One region of the Stenotrophomonas sp. FBCC-B152 genome, then DNA from elsewhere that is predicted to be linked to it. Evidence: predicted binding sites of a transcription regulator. Region 1 holds the regulator's gene; the other holds the start of a gene.
The links. Region 1 encodes FliA, which starts transcription of late flagellar genes. Its sites were predicted from a motif close to TAAAGTTTNNCNNNCNNNGGCCGATAA; they were not measured.
Positions count from the first base shown of each region.

Region 2: the regulator FliA is predicted to act here: its motif matches at 4,504-4,530, upstream of NMB40_RS15930 (methyl-accepting chemotaxis protein).

Region 1 covers NZ_CP101442.1:1,492,549-1,507,539, forward strand. Annotated here, with positions in the region: gene NMB40_RS07125 (chemotaxis protein CheA) at 1-43, opposite strand, end outside; gene NMB40_RS07130 (response regulator) at 92-457, opposite strand; gene NMB40_RS07135 (STAS domain-containing protein) at 454-762, opposite strand; gene NMB40_RS07140 (chemotaxis protein CheW) at 931-2,091, opposite strand; gene NMB40_RS07145 (ParA family protein) at 2,088-2,870, opposite strand; gene motD (flagellar motor protein MotD) at 2,875-3,867, opposite strand; gene NMB40_RS07155 (flagellar motor protein) at 3,869-4,609, opposite strand; gene NMB40_RS07160 (chemotaxis protein CheA) at 4,722-6,554, opposite strand; gene NMB40_RS07165 (protein phosphatase CheZ) at 6,559-7,173, opposite strand; gene cheY (chemotaxis response regulator CheY) at 7,173-7,565, opposite strand; gene NMB40_RS07175 (RNA polymerase sigma factor FliA) at 7,582-8,328, opposite strand; gene NMB40_RS07180 (MinD/ParA family ATP-binding protein) at 8,325-9,212, opposite strand; gene NMB40_RS07185 (AAA family ATPase) at 9,199-11,073, opposite strand; gene flhA (flagellar biosynthesis protein FlhA) at 11,225-13,330, opposite strand; gene flhB (flagellar biosynthesis protein FlhB) at 13,327-14,457, opposite strand; gene NMB40_RS07200 (putative bifunctional diguanylate cyclase/phosphodiesterase) at 14,558-14,991, opposite strand, start outside.
Region 2 covers NZ_CP101442.1:3,463,684-3,478,674, reverse strand. Annotated here, with positions in the region: gene NMB40_RS15960 (RNA polymerase sigma-70 factor) at 1-555, opposite strand, end outside; gene NMB40_RS15955 (RNA polymerase sigma factor) at 671-934, shown strand; gene NMB40_RS15950 (LysR family transcriptional regulator) at 925-1,959, shown strand; gene NMB40_RS15945 (SDR family oxidoreductase) at 2,088-2,843, shown strand; gene NMB40_RS15940 (Ohr family peroxiredoxin) at 2,876-3,382, shown strand; gene NMB40_RS15935 (bestrophin family protein) at 3,414-4,421, shown strand; gene NMB40_RS15930 (methyl-accepting chemotaxis protein) at 4,559-7,087, shown strand; gene NMB40_RS15925 (excinuclease ABC subunit UvrA) at 7,157-9,793, shown strand; gene NMB40_RS15920 (TlpA family protein disulfide reductase) at 9,825-10,430, opposite strand; gene NMB40_RS15915 (protein-disulfide reductase DsbD family protein) at 10,427-12,793, opposite strand; gene cutA (divalent-cation tolerance protein CutA) at 12,793-13,131, opposite strand; gene NMB40_RS15905 (endonuclease) at 13,202-14,986, opposite strand.

The sequences.
Region 1 (14,991 bases):
CCTCGAAGAAGGTGGCGTGGAAGCGTTGCAGGTCCATGCTCATGGGCGTTCGGGTCCGGTTACCAAAGGGGGAGGGGAAGGCGGGTGGGGATCAGCCCAGGACTTTCTGGACGGTCGCGACCAGCTGTTCCGGGTTGAACGGCTTGACCAGCCAGCCGGTGGCACCGGCCGCCTTGCCTTCGGACTTCTTGTCGGCAGCCGATTCGGTGGTGAGCATCAGCATCGGGGTGAACTTGTAGTCCGGCAGCTGGCGCAGCTCGCGGATCAGCGAGATGCCGTCCATGTTCGGCATGTTCACGTCGGTCACCACCGCGTTGAAGCGCTGGCCCTTGGCCCGACCCAGTGCGACGGCGCCGTCTTCGGCTTCCTCGACGGAAAAGCCGGCCGAGGTGAGGGCGAAGGAAACCATCTGGCGCATTGACGCCGAATCGTCCACCACCAAGATACGTGCGCTCATGCCGCGTTCTCCACAGATTTCAGGTTGTCATGGGTTGCGTCCAGGCCCAGGGCCTGGGTGACACCGAGCAGGCGCGCGGCATCGCGGAAGGTGGCCGTGCAGCCGTCGAACGCGGTCGGGTGGCCGGCCTGGCGGCGGGCCTCGACGAACGCGCACAGGACCTGCACCGACGCGGTATGGATACGGCCCACCTGGCTGGCATCCAGCGTCAGGTCGCCGCCCTGGTCCACCAAGGGGGCCAGGCGTGTTTTGAGCTCGGTGCTGGTCTCGATTCCGAGATCATCACCCAGGGCCACAGTGCTCATCGTTGCTCCGGACAAACGGTTCCGAGGTCTATAACGGCGTATTTCTGGAAACCTTTAGGGCGGGGGTTGTTCCGAAGCCGCCGGGCATCCCGCGGACACGCATGGCGTGTCCCTACGCCGCCGTAGCGACACGCCATGCGTGTCCCACGTAGCCACGGACACATCCAATCAATTCAACAACTGCGTGGCATCCAGCAGGATCATCGGCTGGGCGGTTACCCGCGCCACGCCACGGAACAGATCGTTGGAGATCTGGCAGATGCGCGCGGTGTCGGGCGGTTCGATCTGCGAATCGGTGAGGTTGGCCACGTCTTCCACGGCCGATACGCGCAGGCCCATGGTTTCGCCGTCCTCTTCCAGCACCACGATGCGGGTGTTGGCGTCGTCGCGGGCGGGGCCGGTGCCCAGGTGGATGCCCAGGTCCATCACCGGCACCACCTGGCCGCGCAGGTTCATGATGCCCAGCATGGCCGACGGAGTGCCGCGCAGCGGCAGCAGCGGTACCGGCAGCACCACCTCCTGCACCTTCAACAGCTCCAGCGCGTAGGCCTGTGGGCCGCAGCGAAGGCGCAGCCAGCGCGAGGTGCGCTCGCTGGCGCGGCGGTCACCACGGGGGCTGGAGGCGGGGTTGCGGGCCTGTGCCTGCAGTTCCTGCCAGCTGCTCGGGCGACCAGAGGAGGCGGGAGCGGGAGCGGGAGGCGCCGGGCGCGGTGCGGCCACGGGTGCCGGCGGCGGTGCAGCACGTGCGACCGGTGCGGGGACGGCGGCCGGGACCGCCGCGCGCACAGGAGCGGCCACGGCCACCGGCAGGGTGTCGTGGAGCGCTTCGGCCGGCAGGTCGTCCCAGCTGGGGCGCGAGGCGTCCGGCGTCGCGGCGACCTCGACCGGGCCCAGGGCCGGGTCGTTGAGCAGTTCGTCCAGCAACGCAAGGTTGGCCGGTGCGCCGGGTGAGGTGGGCGTTTCGAACGCCGGCGCAGCCGCGACGGGGCCCAGCGCTGGGTCGTTGAGCAGCTCGTCCAGCAGCGCCAGCGCGGCAGGCGCGCCCGGCGAGGTGGGCGTATCGAACACCGCAGCCGCAGGAGCAGCCTCCACCACGGGCCCCAGCGCCGGATCGTTCATCAACTCGTCCAGCAGCGCCATGGCGGCCGGTGCGCCCGGTGAGGTCGGGGTGTCGAAGGCGGGTGCGTCGTTGTCAGCGGTGAATTCCGCGCGGATCGCTTCGGCCACGTCGCTGGCGTCTTCGGTGTCGGCGATCGCCACGGCAGTCACGGGCACGGCATCGCCGAGCAGTTCCTCGAGATAGTCGTCGAGTACGCCGGTGCTGTTCATGCCGCGCGCTCCATCTGCAGCGCGTCGTCGGCCAGGATCCATTCCAGCGCACGCCGGTACGCGGCCAGGCCACGGCCGGGGTAGTCATCGGAGGTCGCCGGCACGGTCAGGCTGGCGGCGTTGCAGATGCGGGTATCCACCGGGATCGCGTCTTCCCAGACGCGGTGGCCGTGGCGGTCCTGCATCTGCTTGAGCGTTTCGTTGCCGGCGCGGGTGCGGCGGTCGAACAGGGTGGGCAGGATCGACATCGGCAGCGGACGGCGGCGCGAACGCTCGACCATCTCGCCGGTACGCACCATGCCATCCAGGCCGTGCAGGGCCAGCGGCTCGGCCTGGGTCGGAATGATCAGGCGGTCGGCCGCAGCCAATGCGTTGATCATCAGCAGGCCCAGGGTGGGCGCGCAGTCGAGCAGGATGTAGTCGTGCTGGCCCTGGTGGCGCGCCATCGCGTGCTGCAGGGCCAGGCCGAGGCCGGGCTGGTTGGCGCTGCGCCGTTCCAGCGTGGCCAGCGCGGCCTGCGCGCAGATGAAGTCCAGCCCGGGCACCTGGCTGTGGTGGGCCAGGCTGCCCAGTTCGGCCGGCGGGGTGCCGAACAGCTCCAGCACGCCGGCCGGCGGCGGATCCAGCGGCACGCCGAAGGCGCGGGTCAGCGAGGAATGCGGATCGAGGTCGATCAGCAGCACGCGGTGGCCCAGGGCGGCCAGGCCGCGGCCGAGCGCGAGGGTGGTGGTGGTCTTGCCCACGCCGCCCTTCTGGTTGGCGATTGCCCAGATACGCATCGGCTTACTCCTTCATTGCGGGGGGAACGGCGGCGCCAACGCGGCTGCCGGCCGGCACCGGTGGCAGCTGCACCGGCGCGAGGGGGGAAACGGGGGAGGGCGTGGCCGGTGCCGGCGCGGTGCCGGTTTCGGCGGTGAGCTGCGGGCCCAGCGGGTCCACGCCCTGCGCGGTGTCGGCCAGGATGATGACCATCACCCGGCGGTTGCGGTTGCGGCCCTGCACGCTGGTGTTGTCTTCGCGCGGGCGGAACTGGCCGTAGCCGACCATCGCCAGCCGCGCCGGCTGCACGCCCTGGTCGGCGAACAGGTGCACCACGCTGGCCGCACGCGCGGCCGACAGTTCCCAGTTGGACGGGAACAGCGCGGTGGCGATCGGCACGTCATCGGTGTGGCCTTCCACGCGCACGCCGTTGGGCGCGTCGTGCAGCACTTGCGCCAGCGAGGACAGGGTGTCGCGTGCGTGCACGTCGAGCGTGGCCGAGCCGGTGGTGAACAGGATGTCGCTGTTGATCTCCACTTCGATCCACAGCTCGGTGCGGCGCACGGTGATCATGCCGCGGTCGATCAGCGGTGCCAGCGTAGCGGTCAGGCGGTCGGCGATGCTGTTGAGCTGGCGCTCGGCGGCCTGCAGCTGTTGCTGGTTGTGCACCGATACCGGCATGCGCATCTGCGAGGCCATCGCCGGCAGCAGGGTGGGGTCGTTGCTGGGCGACGGTGCGGAAGGGCCGACGCGGTTGCCGGCCTTGATCACCGACGGGCTGTCCCAACCGCCGCCCTGCACCTGCTGGTTGCCGACCTGCACCGGGTTGATGGTGCGCGGCGCGCCGCCGAATGCAGTGGTCAGCGCGTCGGCCATGACCCGGTACTTGCCTTCGTTGAGCGAGGAGATGGCGTACATGACCACGAAGAAGGCAAGCAGCAGCGTCATGAGGTCGGCGTAGGGAATCGCCCAGGCCTCATGGTTGGCATGCTCTTCGTGGGCTTTGCGGCGGGCCATGTCAGTGCAGGAACCCCGACAGGTTGGTCTCGATGTTGCGCGGGTTCTCGCCCTGGGCAATCGAGATCAGGCCTTCGATGATCATTTCGCGGTCGCGGCTGTTGTGGTGGATCACGCTCTTGAGCTTGGCCGACACCGGCAGGAACAGCAGGTTGGCCGAGGCGATGCCGTAGATGGTGGCGGTGAACGCGGCGGCGATGCCGTGGCCGAGCTTGCTGGGGTCGGCCAGGTTCTTCATCACCGCGATCAGGCCCAGCACGGCGCCGATGATGCCCAGCGTAGGCGCGTAGATGCCCATGCCTTCGAACACCTTGGACGCGGCCAGGTCCTGGCTTTCTTGGCTGCCCAGTTCGATTTCCATCATGTGCCGGATGGTTTCCGGCTCCACGCCGTCCACCAGCAGCTGCAGGCCCTTGCGCAGGAACGGGTCGTCCTGGGCATCGACCTGGGCTTCCAGGCCGAGCAGGCCCTGGCGGCGGGCGATGTTGCTCCATTCCACGATCTGGCGGATCAGCTCGGCGCGGTCGCTGGCCGGCGGGCGCACGACCCAGCGCACGATCTTGAAGGCGTGCTTGAACACGGCCGGCGAGGTGTGCAGCAGGATGGCGGCGAGGGTACCGACGATGACGATCACGAAGGCGGCAGGGGACCACAGCGAGGCCAGCCCGGCACCCTTGAGGATGCTGCCGCCGACCAGCGAGGCCAGGGCGAGGAAAAGTCCAATGAGGCTGAGTCTGTCCATTTGTCCGATATCGGCTTGCGTGGGGGGTACTTGAGTTGCGGGGCTATCGGGGGTTCAGCCACGCAGGGCGTGGCTCTACGCGGGGGGGGCCTTGGCGATTCGGTGCCCTGGTTCAATCGTGGGGGGTGCGCAGGCCGTCCACGTCGAGGATGAGGGACATGCGGCCGTCGCCGATCAGGGTGGCGCCGGCGTAGCCGCGCAGGCCGCGCAGGGCCTTGGGCAGCGGCTTGATCACCACTTCCTCGCGGCCACGCACCTGGTCCACCACCAGCCCGAAGCGTGCTTCACCGGCCTGCAGCACCACGATGGTGAGCAGCGGGGAGGGCGCCGGATCCACGTCCAGCCAGTGGCGCAGGTCCACCAGCGGCAGGGTGTGGGTCTTGCGGTCGAGCACGGCGCGGCCGTCGAACCAGCCCAGCGAGGTGTTGGGTGCGTGCAGCACTTCCATCACACGCGCCAGCGGCAGCGCGTAGACATCCTCGCCGGCCTGCACCAGCAGGGTCGGCAGGATCGCCAGGGTGAGCGGCACGCGGATCATGAAGCGGCTGCCACGGCCAAGTTCGGACTGGATCTGGATCTGGCCGCTGAGTTCGCGGATGCGCGACTGCACCACGTCCATGCCCACGCCACGGCCGGAGATATCCGTGACTTCCTGCTTGGTCGAGAAACCGGGCAGGAACACCAGGTGCAGGCATTCCTCGCTGGTCAGGCGGGCGGCGGCTTCGGGATCGATCAGGCCCTTTTCGCGTGCCTTGGCACGCAGGCGTTCGGGATCGATGCCGGCGCCGTCATCCTGCACTTCAATGCTGACGTAGTCGCCTTCCTGCTGTGCGGACAGGCGCACGTTGCCGCTGCGGCTCTTGCCCTGGGCTTCGCGCAGCTCCGGCATTTCAATGCCGTGGTCGATCGCGTTGCGCACCAGGTGCACCAGCGGGTCGGCCAGGGCCTCGACCAGGTTGCGGTCCAGTTCGGTTTCCGCGCCGATCAGTTCCAGCTCCACTTCCTTCTTCAGGTTGCGGGCCACGTCGCGGGCGACCTTGGGGAAGCGCGAGAACACCTTGCCGACCGGCTGCATGCGGGTGCGCATCACCGCCGACTGCAGGCGTGCGGTGGCGATGTCCAGGGTGGACACGGCGCGGTCCAGTTCTTCGTCGTGCAGGCGCGCGCGCAGGGTCTTGAGCCGGTTGCGCGACAGCACCAGTTCGCCGATCAGGTTGACGATGGCATCCAGGCGCTTGGTATCCACGCGCACGGTGTGCTCGGCTTCGGCCACCGGCTTGTTGGCGGCCGGCTTGGCCGGTGCCGGAGCGGCGACCGGGCGCGGTGCGATGGCCGGGGCGGGTGCGGGGGCAGCCACTGGCTGCGCGCCGGGGGCGGCGCCGCCATGCAGCTGGTCGAGCAGCGCTTCGAATTCATCTTCGCCGATCAGGCCGTCGTCTTTCTTTTTCGTCACGGCGGTCGGTGCCGCGCCGCCGTGCAGCGTATCCAGCAGGGCCTCGAACTCATCGTCGGTGATCAGCTCGCCGCTGGAGGCGGCGGCCGCCGCGACCGGGGCCGGCGTGGCCGGTCCGTTGACGTCGAACTGCGCGATCAGCTCCGGCGGGGCATAGCCCGGCTCGGTGCCGGCGGCCACCGAATCGAGCATGGACTGCAGGTAATCCAGCGATTGCTGGCCGGCGTCGAAGTGGTGGGCCTGCAGCACGGCCTGGCCCGAACGGGCCATGCCCAGGGTTTCTTCGGCGGCGTGGCACAGCTCGACCATGGCCTGGATGCCCAGGAAGCCGGCACCGCCCTTGAGCGTGTGGAACCCGCGGAACACCGCGTTGAGCTGGTCGCTGTCCTGGGGCGACTGCTCCAGCGACACCAGCTGTTCGCCGAGGCGATCCAGGATCTCCTGGGCCTCGAGGATGAAGTCTGCAGCAATGTCGTCTGGAACAGCACTCATGGTTTCAAAGCCCCAAATCGGAAAGCAGGTCGTCGGCGTCCACCTGCGACACCTGATGGCGGTCCAGGCCGCTCACGGCCGGACCGGCCAGGCCGTTGTCGCGCTTGTGGGTGCTGTCGTCCGGCGGCGGCAGGCCGAGCGCGCCGAAGCCTTCGTGCACGCGGCGCACGATGCCCACCACGCGGCGGATGATCTGCCCGGTGAGATCCTGGTAGCTCTGGGTGAGCGCGATCTCGGTGAGGTTGTGGCGGATGCGGTCCAGCTGCTGGTCCTGGTCCGGGCTCAGCCCGTTGGCGCGCAGCTGCTCGGTGAGCGCGCGGCATTCCTCGGCCAGGTCCAGGGTGCGGTGGGTGGCCTGTTCGGTCATCGCCACCACGTGGTCCAGGCGCGCGCAGGCATCGTCCAGCTCGCCGGCTTCGCTGGGCAGGGTGGGCAGTTCGCCCAGCGCCTGGCCCAGCTCGCGGGCGAGCCGGTTCAGCCCGGCCATCATCGGCTGGGTGCGCAGCGCGGCCAGGGCGTCGATTTCCCGGCGCCAACCGGCTTCGTCACCGCTTTCCAGCGCGGCCAGGGCATCCTGCAGGCGCTGCACCAGCGCCGATTTGTCGCGAAGGGTTTCCATCAGGCGCTGGCCGCCAGGCGCTCGAAGATCTTGCCGAGCTTCTCTTCCAGGGTCGCAGCCGTGAACGGCTTGATGATGTAGCCGTTCACGCCGGACTGGGCGGCTTCGATGATCTGCTCACGCTTGGCTTCTGCGGTGACCATCAGCACAGGCAGGGTCTTGAGCTTGGCGTCGGCGCGGATCGCCTTGAGCAGGTCGATACCGGTCATGACCGGCATGTTCCAGTCGGTGACCACGAAATCGAACGGCTGGCTCTGCAGCAGGGCCAGCGCGGCATGCCCGTCCTCGGCTTCGGCCGTATTGGTGAAGCCCAGATCGCCCAGCAGGTTCTTGACGATACGACGCATGGTCGAGAAGTCGTCGACGATCAGGATACGCATGTTCTTGTTCAAAGCACTTTCCTCGGTATCAAGTGTTCTCGAGGCCGGCGTCGGCCGCCTCGAAGATCTTCAGTCGGCCACGCAGGCGCAGCACTGCCTGGCCATGGATCTGGCAGACGCGCGACTCGCTGACGCCGAGCACCGCGCCGATCTCTTTCAGGTTCAGTTCCTGCTCGTAGTACAGCGACAGCACCAGCTGTTCGCGTTCGGGCAGCAGGCCGATCGCATTGCCCAGTTCGCGGCCGAACTCACCGCGCTCCAGCACCTGCTGCGGGGTCGGGCCGCCCTGGGCGACGGTATCCAGCTCGCCCTGGTCTTCGATCCGCGATTCCAGGCTCAGCACCTGGCCACGCGCGGCGTCTTCCATCAGGCGCAGGTAATCGGGCAGCGGCATGTCCATCGCGGCGGCCACTTCGGTGGCGCTGGCGGCACGGCCGGTGCTCTGCTCCAGCCGGCGGATGGTAGAGGCGGCGTCACGGGCACGGCGGTGCACCGAACGCGGCACCCAGTCGCCCCGGCGGATCTCGTCGATCATCGAGCCGCGGATGCGGATCGAAGCATAGGTTTCGAACGAGGCGCCCTGGTCGGCGTCGTAGCTGCGCGAGGCCTCGATCAGGCCCATCATGCCGGCCTGGATCAGGTCGTCGACTTCAACGCTGGCCGGCAGGCGTGCGGCCAGGTGGTGGGCGATGCGCCGGACCAGGTCCGAGTGCTGGGCAATGCACTCGTTGGCTGCGGCGCGCTGCACCTCTTTGTATTGTGCGGCGCCTTTCATGCGGTCACCCCGCGTTGCTTGAGGATGCGTTCCAGGAAGAATTCAACGCCGCCGCGCGGCTCGGTCGGGGCCTGCCAGCGCGCGGTGCGGCGGGCGATCTCGGCGATCGCCTGCGCCGACGGGCTGGACGGGTAGGCCTTCACCACCGGCTGCTGGCGCTGCACCGACAGGCGCAGCCAGTCGTCCTGCGGCACGCAGCCCAGGTAGTTCAGCGAGACATCGGCCAGGAACTTGTCGCAGACCCGGCTCAGCTTTTCATACAGCACGCGGCCTTCGTTGGGGTCGCGCACCATGTTGGCCACCACCTGGATGCGGTCCACGCCACGTTCGCGCGAGAGCACCTTGATCAGGGCATAGGCGTCGGTGATCGAGGCCGGCTCGTCGCAGACCACCACCACGGTGTCCTGGGCGGCCTGGCAGAAGGTGAGCACGCCGTCGGTGATGCCGGCGGCGGTGTCGACCACCATGAAGTCCAGGTCGCGTTCCAGTTCGGAGAACACGTTGACCAGGCCCACGTGTTCGGCCGGCTGCAGTTCGGCCATGTGGCGGCGGCCGGACGCGGCCGGCACCACCAGCACGCCGCCGGGGCCTTCCAGGATCACTTCATCCAGCGTGCAGCGCCCGGCGACCAGGTCGGCCAGGGTCAGCTTGGGCTGCAGGCCCAGGATCACATCGATGTTGGCCAGGCCCAGGTCGGCATCCAGCAGCAGCGTGCGCTTGCCCATGTCGGCCAGCGCCACGGCCAGGTTGGCCGACACGTTGGTCTTGCCCACGCCGCCCTTGCCGCCGGTGACGGCGATGGTGCGGACCGGGCCCAGCGGCTGGCTGCGGGTGGCCGACAACGGGAAGGTCCTGGTCAGGTTTTCATACTCACGCGACGGCATGGTTCAACTCCGGGTTGCAGGGCATATCGGCCGCGCGGCGCAAATCTTCAAGGCGAAGTACAAGATTGGCAGCACTGGCCCGGTGCAGGTCTTCGGGAACGTCCTGGCCATCGGTGACCCAGGTGATCGGCAGGCGGTGGTCGACGGCCACCGACAGGGCGGTGCCGAAGCGGCCGGTCTCGTCCAGCTTGCTCAGCACCACGCCCTGCGGGTTGGCGCCGCTGAAGCGGCGGACCACCTCGTCCATGTCGCCGAAGCTGGTGTTGGCCGGCAGCACCAGCAGGGTGCGGATCTGCGGCGCGGCGCGCAGCCACTGCAGCTGGGCGGCCAGGGCGCGGTCACGCGGGCCCAGGCCGGCGGTGTCGATCAGCACCAGCTTGTAGTCCTTCAGGCGCTCCAGCAGCTGGGCCAGGTCGCTGCCGCTGTTGGCTTCATGCACGGCGATGCCAAGCTGGCGGCCGAAGCCGTACAGCTGCTCGCGGGCGCCGATGCGGGCGGTATCGGTGGTGACCAGGGCCACGTCGCGGGCGGCGTGGGCTTCGGCGAAGCGCGACGCGAGCTTGGCGATGGTGGTGGTCTTGCCGGCACCGGTGGGGCCGACCAGGGCGATCACGCCGCCGGCCTCGAGCGGGTCGACCGGGGCGATCGGCAGCTTCTTGGACAGCAGGCCCAGCATCAGGCCGCGGCCGCGGTGGGCTTCGGTGTCCAGCGGGATCTGCAGGGCCACGTCGCGGCAGATGCCGGCGTCGAAGCCGTATTCGTCCATCAGGTCCAGCGCGGCGGCACGCACCGCCGAACCGCGCAGGCGCTCGTCGGTGAAGCGGTTCATTTCGCGCTCGATGACGGTGCGCATGCCGGCCACTTCATGGCGCAGCTGGCGCAGTTCCTCGTCGTCGCGGACCAAGGTCACCGGGGCGGCGACGGCAGCCACCGGGGCGGTGATGACCTCGGCGGGCACCGTCGGTTCGTTGGCGGCCTGCAGCGACGGCTCGACCGGGGCAGCAACCGTCATCGCAGCGACCGGCGCGGCGAAGTCCTCCACAGCCACCGGAGCGGGTGCGGCAAACACCGCCGAATCGTCGATCTGGATGGCCGGGCTGGCGGCGGCCGGGACCACCGGCACGGTTTCCCACAGCGGGGCGGCCGGGGTTTCGAGCGGAGCGCGCTGCATCTGCTGCGCCGGCATCTGCGGCAGCTGCGGCGGCACGCTGGTGCGGCCGGCCGGGGCGTGCATCTCAAACAGCGGTGCTTCGTCCAGCGGCGGGTCGATGATGAAGCGGGCGCGGTTGGCCGGGGCCGGCGCAGCGGCGCGGACCGGTGCTTCCACTGCCACCGGCGCGGCTTCGGCGACCGGCGCAGTCACGGCGCGTTCGGCGGCGGCAGCCTGTTCGACATTGAACGGGGCGAAGATCTGTTCCGGCAGCGGGTTGGCCGGCTGCACGTTGGCACGGGCCAGGGTGGCGGCAAAGCCGCTGCTGCCCGGCGGCGGCACGATTTCGTTGGCGCTGTCCAGGGTGCGGCCGGTGGCGCCCACGGCGGCGCGGGCCAGGGCGGCCACGGCCGAGGTGGTGGCCGCCACCGGTTCCGGCGCGGTGGCCGGTGCCTTGCGGCGGGTCACGGCGGCGATCACCGCATCGGCGGCATTGCGCGGGCGCGGGGCCGGCGGCGGCGGGGCCACGTCCTTGCGCGCCGCTTCCAGTGCACGCTGCACCGCGCCTTCGTCATAGTTCGCCGCGGCCACGATTTCCACGCCTTCCTCGATCCGGCGATTGGACAGGATCACGGCATCCGGACCGTGTTCCTTGCGCACCAGGTTCATGGCAGAGCGCATATCGGGAGCGACGAAGCGTTTGATTTTCATGCTGTGGTACCGGGACTGGGGCGGCTGGGGGGTGGAAGGGAAGCGCTGGTTGTCGGTGGTCTGCACGGTCCGGGGTTCCCTTCTTGTCCTGCTGCGGTGATTGCGAAATGGGGGTGTCTGTTTTCTGACGCGTTGCTGTCGGAGTTCCGGCTCAGCTGATCGTGCCGACCAGCTTCAACCGCTTGTCCTCGGGTACCTCGCTGTAGGCCAGCACGGACAGCGACGGAACGCTGTGGCGTACCAGCCGGGCCAGCGCGGCACGTACCGGACCGGGTACCAACACCACCGCAGGCTCGTTCTTCGCTTCCTGCTTGCTGACACATTCGGCCAGGCTCTGGTGCAGTCGCTCAGCGAGTCCGGGTTCCAGCGCGGCGCCGTTCCCTTGGGTGGACTCCTGCAAGACGCGTTCCAGTTGCGGGTTGAGGGTGAACACCGGCAGCTCGGCGGACATGCCGGCGATCTCCTGGACGATGAAACGGCCCAGCGCGTTGCGCACGGCGGCGGTGAGCACGCCGGGGTCCTGGCTCATCGGCGCGTTCTCGACCAGCGATTCGGCGATCTTGCGCAGCTGGCGCACCGGGATCCGTTCGATCAACAGGTTCTGCAGCACCCGCACCACCACCGACAGCGGCAGCGCCTTGGGGGTGAGGTCTTCAACCAGCTTGGGCGCGCTCTTGGCCAGGTTGGCCAGCAACTGCTGAACTTCCTCGTGGCCCAGCAGTTCCGGGGCGTGTTCGCGGATCAGGTGCGAGAGGTGGGTGGCGACCACGGTGGCCGGGTCGACCACGGTGTAGCCCATCGATTCGGCGTGCGCCCGCTGGTGTGGCTGGATCCAGGTGGCATCCAGCCCGAACGCGGGGTCCTTGCCGGCAATGCCTTCCAGCGCGCCGAGCGCGCTGCCCGGGTCCAGCGCCAGTTCGCGGTCGGGGTGGATCTCGGCGGTGGCCACCGGCACGCCATGGATGAGCAGCCGGTAGGCGCTGGCGCCCAGTTCCAGGTTGTCGCGGATGTGCACCGACGGGATCAGGAAGCCGATGTCGTGGGTGAGCTTGCGGCGCACGCCCTTGATGCGCGCCATCAGTTCGCCGCCCTGGTTCTTGTCCACCAGCGGAATCAGCCGGTAGCCCACTTCCAGGCCGAGCGGATCGACCGGGCGCAGTTCGTCCCAGGTCAGTTCGGCGGTGGGCGAGGGGCTGCTGGCGCCGGGCAGGCCCAGCGCATTGGTCGGGCCGGCGGCCGGCGCGGCGGCGGCGCGTTCGGCGGCCACGCTCTTCTTCCACAGCCTCCAGGCGATGAAGCCGAGGATCGCCGACAGCGTCAAGAAGGCGACGTTGGGCATGCCCGGGACCAGGCCGACCAGTCCCAGGATCGCCGCGGCGATGGTCAGTGCGCGGTGCTGGCCGAACACCTGGCCCATCATGGCCTGGGCCATGTCCTGTGAACGCGAGGCGCGGGTGACCAGCATGGCCACCGCCGAAGACACCAGCAGCGCCGGCAGCTGCGCCACCAGGCCGTCACCGATCGACAGCAGGGTGTAGGTAGCCGCCGCTTCGCCGAACGGCATGCCGTGCTGGAGCACGCCGACCGCCAGGCCGCCGATCATGTTGATGAACAGGATCAGGATGCCGGCGATGGCATCGCCGCGGATGAACTTGCTGGCACCGTCCATGGCGCCGTAGAAGTCGGCTTCCTCGCGGACTTCTTCACGGCGCAGCTTGGCTTCCTCACGCGTCAGCAAACCGGCGTTGAGGTCGGCGTCGATCGCCATCTGCTTGCCGGGCATGGCGTCCAGGATGAAGCGCGCGGTCACTTCGGACACGCGGCCGGCGCCCTTGGTGATCACCACGAAGTTGATGATGGTCAGGATCGCGAAGACCACGATGCCCACGGCGTAGTTGCCGCCGATCACGAATTCGCCGAACGCGGCGATCACCTTGCCGGCCGCCTCATGGCCGTTCTGGCCGTTGAGCAGGATCACGCGGGTGGAGGCCACGTTCAGCGCCAGCCGCAGCATGGTGGTGATCAGCAGCACGATCGGGAAGATGGTGAAATCCAGCGGGCGCTTCACGTACACCACCGCCAGCAGCACCATCAGCGAGATGGCGATGTTGAAGGTGAACAGCGCGTCCAGCACCGGGGCGGCCAGCGGCACCACCACCATGGCCAGCAGGGCCAGCACGATCAGCGGGGCGCCAAGACCCTGGCGGATCATGTCCAGGGCGCGGCGGGTGTTCATGCCGGCGGGCTGGGCGCTCATGCGCGGCCTCCCTTGCCGAACTCATCCACGTCGATGCTGGGCGCGGCCGGCATCGGGCCACCCCGCCAGGTACGCAGCTGGTAGACGTAGGACAGCACCTGGGCAACGGCCGAATACAGTCTCACGGGAATTTCCTTTCCAAGTTGACCTTCCCGATACAAGGCGCGTGCCAAAGGCGGGGCCGAGACGATGGCGACCTTGTTGCCGTCGGCCACCTGGCGGATGCGCAGGGCGGTTTCGTCCACGCCCAGGGCCACCACGGTGGGGGCGCCCATCTTGCCGCCGTCGTATTTGAGGGCCACGGCGTAGTGGGTGGGGTTGACCACCACCACGTCGGCGGTGGGCACCGCTTCCATCATCCGGCGGTTGGACATCTGCTGCTGCAGCTGGCGGATGCGGCCCTTCACTTCCGGGCTGCCCTCGCTTTCCTTCATTTCCCGGCGCAGCTCTTCGCGGGTCATCTTCAGCTTGCGCATCCAGTTCCAGCGCTGGTACGGGGCATCGATGGCGGCCAGCAGCATCATGGCCCCGCCGGTGGCCAGCATCAGCTTCAGGGTGAAGCCCAAGCCGTGGACCATGGCCGCTTCCAGCGGCTGGTGGACCAGGTCGCGCAGCCCGCGGATGCCGTGCCATACCACCAGCCCGGCGGCGGTGCCGACGAACACGATGCGCAGCAGGGATTTGGTGAATTCGCCGATGGCCTCGGCGCCATACAGGCGCTTCATGCCGGCCATCGGGCTGAGCCGGCTGAACTGCGGCATCAGCGATTTGTTCGACCAGCGCAGCCCGCCCATGGCCACCGGGGCCAGGAAGCTGGCCAGCAGGCAGACCAGCAGCAGCGGCCACAGGGCCAGCATCAGCTGCAGGAACAGGTGCCCGAAATGGTTGAACAACCCCAGCGGCTCGAAGCGCAGGCCCGGTTCCGGGGTCAGGGCCAGCTTCATCCAGTCCTTGGCGCTGCTGGCCATGCCGCCGGAAAACGCCATCAGCGCCAGCACCGAGGCGCCGAACACGGCGGCGGTGGCCAGCTCGCGCGAACGCGGGATGTTGCCCTGTTCACGGGCGTCGCGCAGGCGTTTTTCGGTAGGTTGTTCGGTTTTTTCGCCGGCTTGTTCTTCGTCGGACATCGGGAGCAGGGCACCGCGGGGATTACCCGGGGTGGTGCAAGAACCGTTCCGTTACAGGCGCCAGCCGGTAGAGCCACGCCCTGCGTGGCTGCGTGTGCGGCTAATCCAGGAAATGCCCGCCCTGCGAGGCTTTGTGGTCCTGGGATACCACCATCCTGGGGCGCGGCAGGTCGTGCAGCTGCAGGAAGCGTTCGGCGTCGACCGGGCGGCCGAGCAGGTAGCCCTGCAGGAAGTCACAGCCCAGCCGCTCCAGGCAGGAACGCTGGCCAGCGGTTTCCACGCCTTCGGCCACGATGTCCATGTCCAGCGCATGCCCCAGCGCCACGATGGCCGAGACGATCACCACGTCTTCGGAGCTGTTTTCCAGGTCGCGTACGAAGGCATGGTCGATCTTGATCTCGGTGGCCGGCAGGCGCTTGAGGTACAGCAGGCTGGAATAACCGGTGCCGAAATCGTCGATGGAAATGCCCACGCCCAGCCGCGCCAGTGCCTGCAGCAGGCGCAGGCTGGTTTCGGTATCGCGCATCACCGCAC
Region 2 (14,991 bases), 2.0 Mb from region 1:
CTTGTCCAGCGCATCGGTAAAGGCCTGCAGCAGTTGCTGGTGGGTGCGGTGCGGCACCGCATGCAACGGGCGTTCTTCGCGCAGGCGGGTGCGGGCGCGGTGCACGATCTGCCGGCAGGCGGCTTCGCTCTTGCCCAGGATGCTGGAAATTTCCGGATAGTCGCGGTCGAACACATCGTGCAGCAGGAACGCGGCGCGTGCTTCGGGCGCCAGCCGTTCCAGTACGGCAAGGAACGCCACGGAGAGATCGCTGGCCGCTTCGTGCAGGTGCTCGGGCGTGCTGGCATCGTCGGTCAACACCGGTTCGGGCAGCCAGATGCCCACGTAGTGCTCGCGGCTGCGGCGGGCCATGCGCAGCTCGTCGATGGCGATACGGGTGGTGGTGGCGACCAGCCAGGCTTCAAGGTTCTCGATGGCGTCGCGGTCGGTGCCGTTCCAGCGCAGCCACACCTCCTGCGCGACATCTTCGGCCTCCGCCATGGAGCCCAGCATGCGGTAGGCCACGCCGAGCACGCGCGGGCGCAGCTGGGTGAAGCGGTCGAGGGAGGTATCCATGGCGGCATTCAACACGAGCACGCGCCGCAGGGACAGTGCCGTGAGCAGGACACTGCACCGCACGCGGGTTGGCAGGGACCTGTCACAGCGCGCTGCGCTGGTCCGTCTGCCTTGCATGAGCACCTCATCCACTGCCGATGCCGCAGGCCTGCCACGTCCCGCCGACCAGGTGTGGACGACGTTCCTGTCTGCGCTGGAGGCGTTGCCTGCCGATGCCCGCCTGCTGCTGTTGCTGCATGACGTGGCGGGTGCGTCGATCGAGGAGCTCATGCCGTTGCTGGGGTTGCCTGCTGCTGAATGCAGGCAACGGCTGGAAGCGGCCCACGCCTGCCTGCGCGCGCATGCGCGCCACCTTGGAGCGCCGCCCGCATGTCCTTGACTGATCCGGCCACCGTAGACGACGGTGTCGACCCGCTCACCACCGGCTTTTCGGCCAGCTACGCCGGGGTGATGGCGTTCATTGCCGTGGCCCACGAAGGCAGCTTCTCGCGCGCGGCCGACCGGCTCGGCATCGGCCGCTCGGCGGTCAGCCGCAGCGTGCAGAAACTGGAGGGACAGCTGGGCGTGCGGCTGTTCCTGCGCACCACCCGCTCGACCTCGCTCACCCGCGAAGGCGAGCTGTTCCATGATGGCTGCCGGCCGGGCGTGGACCGCATCCTGCAGGCCCTGGAGGAGATGCGCGACCTGCGCGACGGGCCGCCCCGTGGGCACCTGCGGGTCAGTGCCACGCATGGCTTCGGGCGCAAGGTGATCGCGCCGTTGCTGTCGGCATTCCGGGCCCATTTCCCGGACGTCACGCTCGAACTGCAGCTGGAGGAGCGCCCCCTGGACTTGGCCGCCGACCGGATCGATGTGGCCTTCCGTGATGGCGTGCTGGAAGACAGCGAGGTCATCGCCAAGCACCTGATTCCCATGCAGCTGCTGGTCTGCGCCGCACCGGACTACGCGGTGCGGCACGGCCTGCCGACCACGGTGGGCGAACTGCCCGCGCATGCCTGCATCAGCCAGCGCCAGGCCAACGGCCGGCTGCAGCCGTGGGAGTTCCGCGTGGAAGGACGACCGCTGAGCCTGGCACCTGCGTCGGCGCTGGTGTTCAACGACGCAGACCTAGCGCTGCAGGCGGTCCTGCAGGGGCAGGGCCTGGCCCAGCTGCCGAACTACCAGGTGCGCGCCGCGCTGGATGCCGGTCTGGCCGTCAGCTGCCTGGACCAGTACGCCGCCGACGACCGCGGGCACTACCTGTGCTACCTCAGCCGCCGCCAGCTGCCCAAGCGCATCCGCGCGTTCATCGACTTCATCACCAGCGAGGTGCGTGCGCTCGATCTGGACGTGGTGACCCATTGGGAAAGCGTGCAGCAGGCCAGTGCGCCGGCGCGCGACATCGACGCCGGCGCGTGGCAATGAACGCCATTGGTGCCTGACAGGCAACAGTGCGCGTCCGCGCGCGGACCTACTGCCGCCGCAGCGGCCTGCCTAGCATCGTCACATGCCCCGGCCCCCCGGGGTCCTCCTTCCCCTCCTGGAGCAACAACATGAAGATCCTGGTCATCGGCGGCACCGGCCGCATCGGCAGCAAGGTCGTCGACCGCCTGCGCGCGGCCGGCCACGACATCGTCGTTGCCGCGCCGTCCACCGGCATCGACATCATCAGCGGCGACGGCCTGGACGCGGCCATGGCCGGTACCGACGTGGTCATCGACCTGGCCAACTCGCCGTCGTTCGAAGATGCCGCGGTGCTGGCCTTCTTCCAGACCGCCGGGCGCAACATCCTGGCCGCTGAAGCGAACGCTGGCGTACGCCATCATGTTGCCCTCTCGGTCGTGGGCACCGACAAGCTGGCGGCCAGTGGCTACTTCCGCGGCAAGATCGCGCAGGAGACGCTGATCCGTGAGGCGGGCATCGCCTACACGATCATCCATTCCACCCAGTTCTTCGAATTCCTGCCGGGCATCATCCAGTCCGCCGGCGACGCGCTGCGCCTGCCCACCGCGCTGGTGCAGCCGATCTCGGCCGAGGATGTGGCCGAGGCCGTAGCGGCCGTGGCACTGCAGCCGCCGGCCAACGGCGTGGTGGAAATCGCCGGCCCCGAGCGCGCACCGATGGACGAGCTGGCGCAGCGCTTCCTGGACCGCACCCAGGACCCGCGCCGGGTGGTGGGCGATGCACAGGCACCGTACTTCGGCGCGCAGCTGCAGGACGACACGCTGGTGCCGGTGGGACAGGCGTGGTTGGGCCGGCAGGGCTTCGATGGCTGGCTGCAGTCATCCGGGTTGGTCCGCAGCAACTGATTGCCCGTCCGCCCGCACCTCGTGGAAACGTCATGTCCGACCTGAAGCCGCCGTCGCCCGCCGTTCTCGACAAGTACCGTGGCGACGAGGTGCGCCCGCTCTACACCGGCCGCGTGCGGGTGAGCGGCGGGGAGACGGGTCACGGACGCGCTTCGGGCGTGGTCGTCTCCGACGATGGCGCGTTGGCGCTCGAGCTGCGCCTGCCTCCCTCGCTGGGCGGACCAGGGGGCGGCAGCAACCCCGAGCAGCTGTTGGCCGCAGGCTATGCGGCCTGCTTCCACGGCGCGATGAACCTGCTGGCCAGCCGTGCCGGGCTGGTGCTGGTGGATGCCTGCATCGAGGTGGCGGTGACCTTCTCGCGCGATCCCATCGACGGCCTGTACCTGCTGTCGGCCGAGGTGGAAGCATACCTGCCCGGGTTGGAGGCGGGCGTGGCCGCCGAGCTGGTGCGCAACACCGAACGTGTCTGCCCCTACGCAAAGATGTTCCGCAACGGCATCACCCACGTGGTGAGCGTGGTGCCTACCGCCGCGCCCTGAGCGGCGTTTCCCCCTGCTGGAGAACACCCTCATGCACGCTGGCCGCTCCTACACCTTCACCGAATTCCTGCTGTGGACCCGCCGCCCGCTGTACCTGTTGATCCTGCTGGATGTGGCGCTGGTGGCGCTGTACCAGCTTGGCGGGCTGCACTGGCTGGCGGTGCCTTGGAACGTGATCTTCATGCTGGGCACCAGCGTGGCGCTGATTGCCGGCTTCAAGAACACCCAGACCTACAACCGGTTGTGGGAAGCGCAGCAGGTATGGGCCTCCATTACGGCGGCGAGCCGCCTGTGGGGCACGATGAGCCGTGACTACGTGGCCCATCCCGAACACACCCGGCGGCTGGTGTACCGGCACCTGGCGTGGCTGACCGCGCTGCGCTACCAGATGCGCGAAACCAAGCCCTGGGAGACCGTGCAGCTGGCGCCCAACGTTGAGTACCGCAAGCGCTATGACGTGCCGGAAAAGGTGCGCACGCTGGATGCCGAGCTGATCAAGTACGTCACCCCCGAAGAGCGCTCGCGCATCCTGGGCGCTGGCGGCAAGGCCACCGAAGTACTGTCGCTGCAGGGCGCATCGCTGCGCCAGCTGCTGGATGCCGGCGATATACCGCAGGCCAGCTTCGCCGAGCTGCAGCGCGTGCTGCGCGACCTGCACGACCAGCAGGCGCGCAGCGAACGGCTGAAGAACTACCCCTATCCGCGCCAGTACGCGGTGATCAACGTGATCTTCGTGCGCATCCTGTGCCTGCTGCTGCCGCTGGGCATGATCGACCTGCTGGCCCCCATGAACGATACGGTGGGCGGGGCGATGGCCGGGCACATGGTGTGGCTGGCGATTCCGCTGAGCGTGCTGGTGTCGTGGATGTATGCCGCGCTGGACCAGGTCGGCGAAAGCAGCGCCAATCCGTTCGAGGGCGGGGCCAACGACATTCCGATCTCGCAGCTGTGCACCTCCATCGAGCTGGACCTGCGCCTGCTGCTGGATGAGCGCGACATTCCGGCGCCGCAGGCCCCGGCCAGCCCCATCGTGATGTAGCCGACCGTCATCGTGCGGTCTTCAACGCCCGCTACAACGTAGGCACTGCGCGGACAGGGCGGGATGCAGATGGATCCCGCCCTAAAGTCCAGGCGAATGCGGCCGATACCGATGCGTCCTTCTGCCTGGAGTGCGTCATGTCGGCCATCCCCCGCCGTGTGCTGTCGTCCCTTGCCCGCCGGGCTGAACCCCTGCGCCGGCTCAGCGTGGCGCGCAAGTTGAAAATCAGCCTGGCGGCCTGCGCAGCGGGCCTGCTGCTGGTGGCCGCCGTCTACGCCTGGACAAGGTACAACAGCGAACGCGCCGCCGACACCTTCGCCACCCATCAGCAGGCGACCAGCCTGATGGCGCTGCTGGGCACCCAGGTGGCCGATGCCCGTCGCCTGCAGACCCGCTACGCGGCGAGCTTCGACGACGCCGACCGCGAGGCACTGCAGCAGGCGCGCCAGCGCCTGCAGGTGTCGCTGGAGGCACTGCAGCGCGCCGCGGCCGCCAACGGCAATGCGGCTTCACTGAAGGCGCTCGCCTCCCGCATCGGCGAGTTTGCCGAGGGCATCAACGCGCTGAACGCACGTGTGGATGAAATGGGACGGGGCGAGGCCGGGTTGCGCGCGCAGCTGGAGGCCGTCGCCACTGCGATGGAGGCCGAGCTGGCCGCCCTGCAACGGCCCGCACTGGAGGCCCAGTGGCAGGCCATCCGCCGGCAGGAAGCGCTGCTGCTGCTCACCGGCGACTCGACCCATGCCGACCGCGCCAGCGAAGCCAAGCTGCCGTTCGAACTGGCGCTGGCGGCGCCGGGCGTGCCGGTGGCCGCACAGGACACGCTTCGCGCCGCGATGGACAGCTACCAGGGCGCACTGCTTGGCTACACTGCCGCGCGGGTGGGGCTGGATGTGGAAGCGCAGTCGCTGGCCGATACCGCTGCACAGATCGCGCCGTCGCTTGAGCAGGTGCAGCGTGCGCAGGCAACGGCGCTGGAGGCCGCGCGTGGGCGGCTGCAGGCACAGGCAAGGGCGATGACGGTGGTGTTCGCGGTCACGCTGCTGCTGGTGGCCGCGTTGCTCATCGCCACGCTGCTGCTGACCCTGCAGGCGGTGCAGCGGCCGATCGCCAACACGTTGCGCTTCGCCGAGGACATCGCCGAGGACCGGCTGGATACGGTGCTGGTCGTGCATAACCCGCACGATGAATTCGGCCAGCTGGCGCAACGCCTGCGACATATGCAGGAACGACTGCGCGGCCGGATCGAGGCAGAGCGGGCCGCCGCGCGCGATAACACCCGTGCGCGCCAGGCACTGGACAGTGCCCAGACCGGCTTGATGGTGCTGGAGCCGGATGGCCGCATCGGCTTCCTCAACCATGCGCTGTGCAGTGCGCTGGGCTGCGCGCCCGGGCAGTGGCAGGGCCAACCGGCGCAAGGGCTGCATCCGGTGTTTGCGGTCGTCGCCGGGCAGCTGCAGCGCGGCGATGCCAGCACGCACGAAATCGAGCAGGGCGGAATCCGCTACCAGCTGGTCATCAACCCCATCCTTGACCACGGCCAGCTGCTGGGAGCTGCGGTGGAATGGCGCAGCCGCGCGCTGGAAACCACGGTCGAAACCGAAGTGGCCGCGCTGGTGGACGCCGCCGCGCAGGGCCAGCTGCAGGCGCGCATCGCGGTGAACGACAAGCAGGGCTTCGTGCTGACCCTGGCGGTCAGCATCAACCGCCTGCTGGATACCTTCCAGGGCAACCTGGCCGGGCTGCAGGCGCTGCTGTCCGGGCTGGCGCATGGCGACCTGGGCGTGCGCATGCAGGGCGAGTACCAGGGCGTGTTCGCGCAGATGCGCGACGATGCCAACGCCAGCGTGGCGCAGCTGGCCGACATCGTGGCGCGCATCCAGCACGCCACGTCGGCGATCAACGGCGCAGCTGGCGAGATCGTGGCCGGTAACCGTGACCTTGCCGAACGCACGGAACGCCAGGCGGCGCATCTTGAAGAAACCGCGTCCTCCATGGAGGAACTCACTGCCACCGTGCGCGAGAACGCGGAGTCGGCGCAGCAGGCCAACCTGCTGGCGATGGATGCCGCCGCCATTGCCGCGCAGGGCGGCAACGCGGTGGCACAGGTGGTGTCCACGATGCACGACATCGCAGGCTCCTCGCGGCACATCGGCGACATCACCGGGGTGATCGACGGCATCGCCTTCCAGACCAACATCCTTGCCCTCAACGCTGCGGTGGAAGCCGCACGGGCCGGCGAGCAGGGCCGGAGCTTCGCGGTGGTAGCGGGCGAAGTACGCCTGCTGGCCCAGCGCAGCGCCGATGCAGCGCGCCAGATCAAGCAGCTGATCGAGACCTCGGTGGAGACGGTCAACGCCGGTACCCGCCAGGTAGGTGAGGCGGGCGCCACCATGCGCCGTATCGTCGGCAGCGTGGAGCAGGTCACCGCGATCACCGCGAGCATCTCGGCGGCCTCGCAGCAGCAGAACATGGGGATCGAGCAGGTAGGCAGGACACTGCTGCAGATGGATGGCAGCACGCAGCAGAACGCGGCGATGGTGGAAGAGGCCTCGGCGTCCGCGCAGGCGATGCAGCGGCAGGCGGCGCTGTTGTCCCAAGCGGTGGCGGCGTTCGTGCTGGCGCGGCCTGCTGCTGTGCGCGGGACTCGTCCGGTTGTCGCGTGATAGGTTCGTGATTGCGGTGTCTACGTGGGCCGCCCAACGGGCAGCGCCACCGACGGTATGCTTCTCCCCATGAGCACACGTCGAAAAGCACCGTCCCCCGCCCACACGGGTAACGCATTTGTCCGCGTTCGCGGCGCGCGCGAACACAACCTGAAGAACGTCGACGTGGACATCCCGCGCGACGCGCTGGTGGTGTTCTCCGGCATCTCCGGTTCCGGCAAGTCCTCGCTGGCGTTCGGTACGCTGTACGCCGAAGCGCAGCGCCGTTACCTGGAGTCGTTGTCGCCGTACGCGCGCCGCCTGATCGACCAGGTGGGCGTGCCCGACGTGGATGCCATCGAAGGCCTGCCGCCGGCGGTGGCGCTGCAGCAGCAGCGCGGCACCGCGAGCGTGCGATCCAGCGTGGGCAGCGTGACCACGCTGTCCAGCCTGCTGCGCATGCTGTATTCGCGCGCAGGTACGTATCCAGCCAAACAGCCGATGCTGTACGCCGAAGACTTCTCGCCGAACACACCGCAGGGCGCCTGCCCGAACTGCCATGGCCTGGGCCACGTGTATGAAGTGACCGAACAGTCGATGGTGCCCGACCCCTCGCTGAGCATCCGCGAGCGCGCCATCGCCGCGTGGCCGCCGGCGTGGCACGGCCAGAACCAGCGCGACATCCTGGTGACGCTGGGCTACGACGTGGACATTCCCTGGCGCGACCTGCCGAAGAAGCAGCGCGACTGGATCCTGTTCACCGAGGAACAGCCGGTGGCGCCAGTGTATGCCGGCTTCACCCCGGCCGAGACCCGTGCCGCGCTGCGCCGCAAGGAAGAGCCCAGCTACATGGGCACCTTCAGCGGGGCGCGCCGTTATGTGCTGCATACCTTCGCCACCACCCAGAGCGCCATGATGAAGAAGCGCGTGGCGCGCTACATGGTGGGTACGGTCTGTCCGGTCTGCGACGGCAAGCGGCTCAAGCGCGCCGCGTTGTCGGTGACCTTCGCCGGCATGGACATCGGCGCGCTGTCCCGGCTGTCGCTGGCGGCCATGGCCGAGGCGCTGCGGCCGGCGGCGGAGGGCCGCTTCGATGCACCTGCGAAAGGTGCAACGCGCAGCCGCGCCGCCGGCCGCAAGGCCGAACAGCAGCGCGTGGCGAAGGGCGGGCTGCTGCACGGTGGCAGCAGTGACGTGCGCCGCACCCCGGACCTGTCAGAGGAGAAGCGCATCGCCGCCCAGCGCATCGCCCACGATCTGGTGGAACGCATCGGCACCCTCGAAGCGCTGGGGTTGGGCTACCTGTCGATGGACCGCGCCACCCCGACGCTGTCGCCGGGTGAGCTGCAGCGGCTGCGCCTGGCCACCCAGATCCGCTCCAGCCTGTTCGGCGTGGTGTACGTGCTGGATGAGCCCACTGCCGGTCTGCATCCGGCCGATGGCGAGGCCCTGTACGACGCCTTGGACCAGCTCAAGGCGGGCGGCAACACGCTGTTCGTGGTGGAGCACGATCTGGAGATGCTGCGCCGCGCCGACTGGCTGGTGGATGTCGGTCCCGGTGCCGGCCAGCACGGTGGGCAGGTGCTGTACAGCGGTGAGCCCGAGGGGCTGCGCGGCGTCGCCGCCTCGGCCACTGCACCCTACCTGTTCGGCAATCACGACCGCGCCACCCGCAGCCCACGCACGCCTGCCGGCTGGCTGGAGCTGCGCGGCATCCACCGCAACAACCTGCATGGGCTGGATGCGCGCTTCCCACTGGGCACGTTCTGCGCGGTTACCGGTGTCTCCGGCTCGGGCAAGTCCAGCCTGGTCAGCCAGGCGCTGGTGGAGCTGGTGGGTGAGTACCTGGGCCATGAGCCGGTTGCACCCGAGGCGGACGATGAGCTGCCACAGCCCAACCGGATCGAGCGCACCCGTGGCCGCCTGCATGCCGGTCACACGGCAATCAAGCGCCTGGTGAACGTGGACCAGAAGCCGATCGGGCGCACGCCACGTTCCAACCTGGCCACCTATACCGGCCTGTTCGACCACGTGCGCAAGCTGTTCGCCGGCACCCGCATGGCCAAGGCACGGCGCTACAGCGCCAGCCGTTTCTCCTTCAACGTGGCGCAGGGCCGCTGCGAAACCTGCGAAGGCGAAGGCTTCGTGCACGTGGAGCTGTTGTTCATGCCCAGCGTGTACGCGCCATGCCCGACCTGCCATGGCCAGCGCTACAACGCCAAGACACTGGAAGTGGAATGGAACGGCCGCAGCATCGCGCAGGTATTGGCGATGACGGTGGAAGAGGCGCTGGCATTCTTTGCCGACGAAGCGGTGGTGCAGCGCCCGCTGCAGCTGCTGCGCGACATCGGGCTGGGCTACCTGCGGCTGGGCCAGCCGGCCACGGAACTGTCTGGTGGCGAGGCGCAGCGCATCAAACTGGCCACCGAGCTGCAGCGCAGCCAGCACGGCAACAGCCTGTACGTGCTCGACGAGCCCACCACCGGCCTGCACCCGGCCGACGTGGACAAGCTGATGGCGCAGCTGCATGGGCTGGTGGATGCGGGCAACACCGTGGTGGTGGTCGAGCACGACCTGCGCGTGGTGGCCGATGCCGACTGGGTGATCGATGTGGGGCCCGGGGCGGGCGAGCAGGGCGGGCAGATCGTGGCCACGGGCACGCCGGAGCAGGTGAGCCGTTCGAAAGACGGTAAGACGGCGACGTACCTGCGGCGATTCTTCGCCTGACCGGGCATCCGTGCCTACCAACGGTAGGCACCTACCGCGCAGGCGCCCCGGCGGTAGGTACCGACCGTTGGTCGGTACTGCCCACCCACCGTTCAACTTCTCCCTCGGCGAACGGCCCCAGCTTCTGCCTGACGATCTTCCCGTCGGCGCCCACCAGCACTGTGTAGGGCAGCAACCCCTGCGCATTGCCCAGGCGCACGCTGGCGTCATCCGGTGCAGGCTGCTCGATCACGATCGGGTACTTCACCGGCACGCGGTCAAGAAAATCGCGTACGCCGTCCGGCGTATCGATGGCCAACCCCACCACCTGCACGCCATCGGCCGGCTGTGCGGCGGCGAATGCGGCCAGCATCGGCATCTCTTCCACGCACGGGCCACACCAGCTCGCCCACACGTTGATCAACAGGGGGCGGCCACCGAAGCGGTCGAAGTCCACCGGCGTGCCCTCCACGTCCGGCAGGGTGATGGCCGGCATCGGATCGCCGGGCCGGGCCGGCACGGCGGCCGGCCGATCCACGGCGGCAAACCTGGGTTCCTGTGGCGCACGCCCGACGTAGTACACGCCGGTACCCAATCCCAGCGCCGCCGCCAGCGCCGCCACCACCATCAACGATGTGCGGGGCGGCGGGGTGCTCATCGCGCGGTGCGCAGCAGCGCTTCTTCCACCAGTGCCTGGGTCAGCACGGTGGGCAGCACGGTCGGTGGTGCGCCGGGGCCGTACACCACGTACAGCGGCACGCCCACGGCCTTGTGCTCTTCCAGGAACGCGGTGATCTCCGGGTCCACGTTGGTGTAATCACCGCGCATGTACACCGCGTTGGTACGGCGCAGGGTTTCCTCGAAACCATGGGTGCCCAGCACCGCGCGTTCGTTGGCCTTGCAGGTCACGCACCAATCGGCGGTCATGTTGACGAACACCACGCGGTTGTCCTGGCGCAGCCGGTCGAGCATCTGCGGCGAATAGGCCACCACGTTGTCGGCGGCCGCCAGCGCGGCCTTGGCCGGTGCAGCGATGCGGGTCACGCCCCACACCGGCACCAGCGCGCCCAGCAGGAGCACCAGCGCCAAGGCGGCGCCGACGCGCTGGCTGCGCCAGCGGCTGCGTTCGAACCACCACAGCGCAAGGCCCAGCACCACCAGCCCGGCCAGCACCAGCGCCATCGCATCCACGCCACGCTGCTTGCCCAGCACCCACAGCAGCCACAGCGCGGTGGCATACATCGGGAAGGCCAGCACCTGCTTCAGGGTTTCCATCCACGCACCCGGGCGCGGCAGGCGCTTGGCCAGCGAGGGCACGAAGCCGATCAGCAGGAACGGCAGCGCCAGGCCCAGGCCCAGCATCAGGAACACCAGCATCGCCGGCACCGCCGGTGCGGTGAAGGCATAGGCCAGCGGCGCCCCCATGAACGGTGCCACGCACGGGCTGGCCACCACGCAGGCGAGCACGCCGGTGAAGAAATCGCCCATCGGCCCGCTGCGCGAGGCCAGCGACTGGCCCACGCCGCCCAGGCTGCCGCCCAGGGTGAACACCCCGGACAGGCTCAGGCCCACGGTGAACATCAGGTACACCAACGCGGCGATGAACCACGGGTGCTGCAGCTGGAAGCCCCAGCCTGCGGCCTGCCCGGCGGCGCGTAGCGCCAGCACCAGCGCGCCGATCGCGGCGAACGCCACCAGCACGCCGGCGGTGTACCAAAGCGCATGGCTGCGCGCGCGCTGGCGGCTTTCACCGCTCTGCGCCACGCCCAGCACCTTCAGCGACAGGATCGGCAGCACGCACGGCATCAGGTTGAGGATCAGGCCGCCGACCAGTGCCAGCAGCAATGCGGTGACCAGGGTGACCGGCGCGGCACTGCCGCTGGCACCCGGAGGACGCGTGCGCTGGTCGTTGTCGGCGCTGGCGTCCGGCGTGCCGTCGGCGGGCAGCTCCAGGGCCGGTTCGTTCGGGCGGATCAGCATCGGCTGGGTCGCCATGCCGGTAGCCTCGCGCGCCTGCGCGCGCTTCTCGCGCGACACCAGCGGCGCGATCACTTCGCTGCGGCGTGCTTCTTCATCCGCGCTGGCGTTGACCTTGCCGGCCGGCAGCGCCAGCTTCACCCGCCGGGTCATCGGCGGGTAGCAGATGCCATCGGTCTGGCAGCCCTGGAAGGTGATCACCAGCGTGGCATCGGCGGCATCGGCCACGCTGCGGCGCAGCGGCAGCTTCACGTCGACCTGGTCGAAGTACACCGACACATCGCCGAAGTGTTCGTCGCGGTGCGACTTGGCGGCCGGCCACAGCGGCTTGTCCGCGCGGATGCCCGGGGCACCTTCCAGCTTCAGCGAGGTGCGGTCGCGGTAGAGGTAGTAGCCCGGCGCCGGGCTGAAGCGCAGCAGCACGGTGTTGCCATCGCCGACGATGGCTTCGAAGCCGAAGGCGCGCTCGGACGGCAGCGGCAGCGACTGGGTGCTGGCCGCACCGGGCAGGCGCAGGCCACCGGCGGCGCTGCCACCGGCCAGCGGGGTGTTGAACGGCGACGCGGCGCCGCCCAAGGCCGGGGTCACGGCGCTGTCGGCGCGGGCGCTGCCACCCGGCAGCTTGACCTGCACGCTGCGCTTCTGCGGCGGGTAGCACACGCCGGCATCGGCGCAGCCCTGGTAGCGCACTTCCAGCGTCACCGTATCGGTACCGTCGGCGGCCTTGCCCGGCAGTACCGCGGTCAGCCGCTCGCGGTAGGTTTCCACCTCGCCGAAGAAGTCGTCGTGGTGCTTCTTGCCGGCCGGCATCTGCAGCGCCTCGGCACTGAAGCCGGCGTCGCTCTTGACCGTGGTGCGGTGGCGGTAGAGGTAGTAGCCCGGTGCGATCTTCCAGCTCACCTCGATGCGGTCGCGGTCGCGCGCCTGCGCGCTCAGCCCGAAGGCTTCGTCCACCGGCAGCAGGTCTTTCTCGCTGACGGCCAGCGCCGGCAGGGACACCACGAACAGCGCGCACAGCGCGGCAACACGACGAAACAGCGTCATCAATCAGTTTCCTCTCGGGTCTGGGCCCGAATCCAATCCAGGTACGCCGGCAGGCCGGCGCGGGTTTCGACCGCGATGCACTCGGGGAGTTCATACGGGTGCAGTACCTGCACGCGCGCGATGGCCGCATCCAGGCGGTTGCCGGTGGTCTTGATCAGCAGTTGGACCTCGTGGTCCTCGGTGACCTCACCGTGCCAGCGGTAGGTCGAATGCGCCCCGTCCAGCCGGGTGACGCAGGCGGCCAGGCGTTCTTCCACCAGTGCGTGCGCGATCCGCGCGGCGGTAGCCGCATCAGGGCAGGTGGTCAGAAGAATGAATACGGGATCGGGGGTCGACATGACCGCCGAGTATAGAGATCGCGGCCTGACGATGCCGGCCGGTCCCAAAAAGGAACCGGCCGGGTAGTGATCAGTTCGCCAGGTCGCAGGTCGCCGGCTTGGCCGACGTGAACAGGGCGGGCGTGCCCCATTCCGGGTGGTCGATGAACGGATTGCGGTTGCCCTGGAAGCTGTAGATCACTTCATTGCGGGCGCGTTCGGCCGCATCCGGCGGGTCGGACAGGTGCCAGTCGATCAGGGTCGAGAGCAGGCCCATGTAAGCCGGTGACGCCGAGGTCTTCACGATTTTGCTGCGGTCGTCGGTCAGCTCCAGGTCCGGTTCGGACTGGCCGGTGGCCGCATCCTTGCCGCCCTCATAACGGATCGCCATGTACATCACCGCACGCGCCATGTCGCCCTTGCGGTGGCCCCAGACCTCGAAGGTGCCGCCATTGCCGTCGGGGGTGCGCACCCAGTTGGAATTGCCCGGGTAGCCGCCACTGCCGCCGCCGGTGCCATTGTTGGCCTCGGTGGCGCGCTCGCCGCAGTTGCTGTCGCACTTGGCAAACGGCTTGTTGCCGCGGTCCGCGTTCCACTGCGCATCGGTCAGGTACAGCATGTGGGTATCGGTGTAGGGCGCGTACGGCAGGCCCTTGTCGCCGGTGGTGCTGGCAAAGCCCAGCGAATTGGGCCAGGTGTGCTCGCGGTTGTAGGTCAGCCCGCTGCCGGTGCCGGCCCGGTCGCTGACCTTGGCGTAGCTGCGGTTGCGGTACGCGTCCAGGATCCGGCCGCTGTTGTTCGGATCCTCGTCGGCGATTTCCAGGATGGTCCAGGTGCTGGTGCCCGAGCCGCTGTACGGGTAGGAGGTGTGGCCCTTGATGGTGGCGTGCAGCGAGCAGCGCAGCTGGCTGGGGCTGGAGGTGTTGACCTTGGAGTAGTAGCTGCCCGGGTCCGGATCGGGGCCGGGGTCGGTACCGCCGCTGGCCACGGTGAAGGCGATGCGGGTATCGGCGGCCGGGCGTGCGCCCTGCGCGTCCTTGATGCGGGCGGCGCGGATGTCGAAGCGGCAGGCTTCGCCGGCCACCAGCGCGGTGTTGGTGGACAGCGTGAAGCGGGTGCCGCTGCTGGCGTGGGTCAGCGGTACCGCGCCGGACTGGCCGCAGCTGAGGGTGAAGGCGCCGGCGCTGACGGTGACGCTTTCACTGAAGGTCACGGCCAGGTCGGCGGCGGCCGGGAAGCTGGTCGCGCCCTGTTCCGGGGTGGTGGTGCTCACCGACGGGGGCGTGTTGGGGCCGGTGCTGCCACCGCCGCTGAAGGTCTGGCCGGTGTTGCAGGCACCGAAGGTCTGCGCGGCCGATCCGGCCCAGGTGAAGTGGGTGTACTGGCTGCCGCTGCCGGTGAGCTGCAGGGAGGTGCCCGGGGCGGTGCTGTTGCTCTCGCTGACCGGGATGTTCTGGCTGGTCAGCCCGGCGGCCGGGCCGCCGGACGCGGTGATGGTGCCTTCGTAACTGATGAACTGGACCACCTTGCCGCTGGCATCGACCAGCGCGATGCCGTCGTTGGAGCCGTTCTGCAGGCCATTGGTGGGGTAGGTGACGGTGGCGATGCTGGCCTTGCCGCAGCCGGCGGCGGTACCGGCCGGCACGGCATTGTTGGCATAGACCGTGGCGGCCGACGGGGTGCTGCCGTTGTACAGGTACAGCCGGTAGGTACTGAGGTCCTCGCCGCCGGTGGCGACGACCTCGATGGCTTCGCCGACATCCCCGGCCGGGGTGCTGTCGTCGTAGTGCAGTTCATTGATGAATACGTCCGCCTGGGCGGAACCAGCGGCCAGCGCCAACAGGCACCCCAGGGACAGCGGTGTGAGCAACCTCATCTACG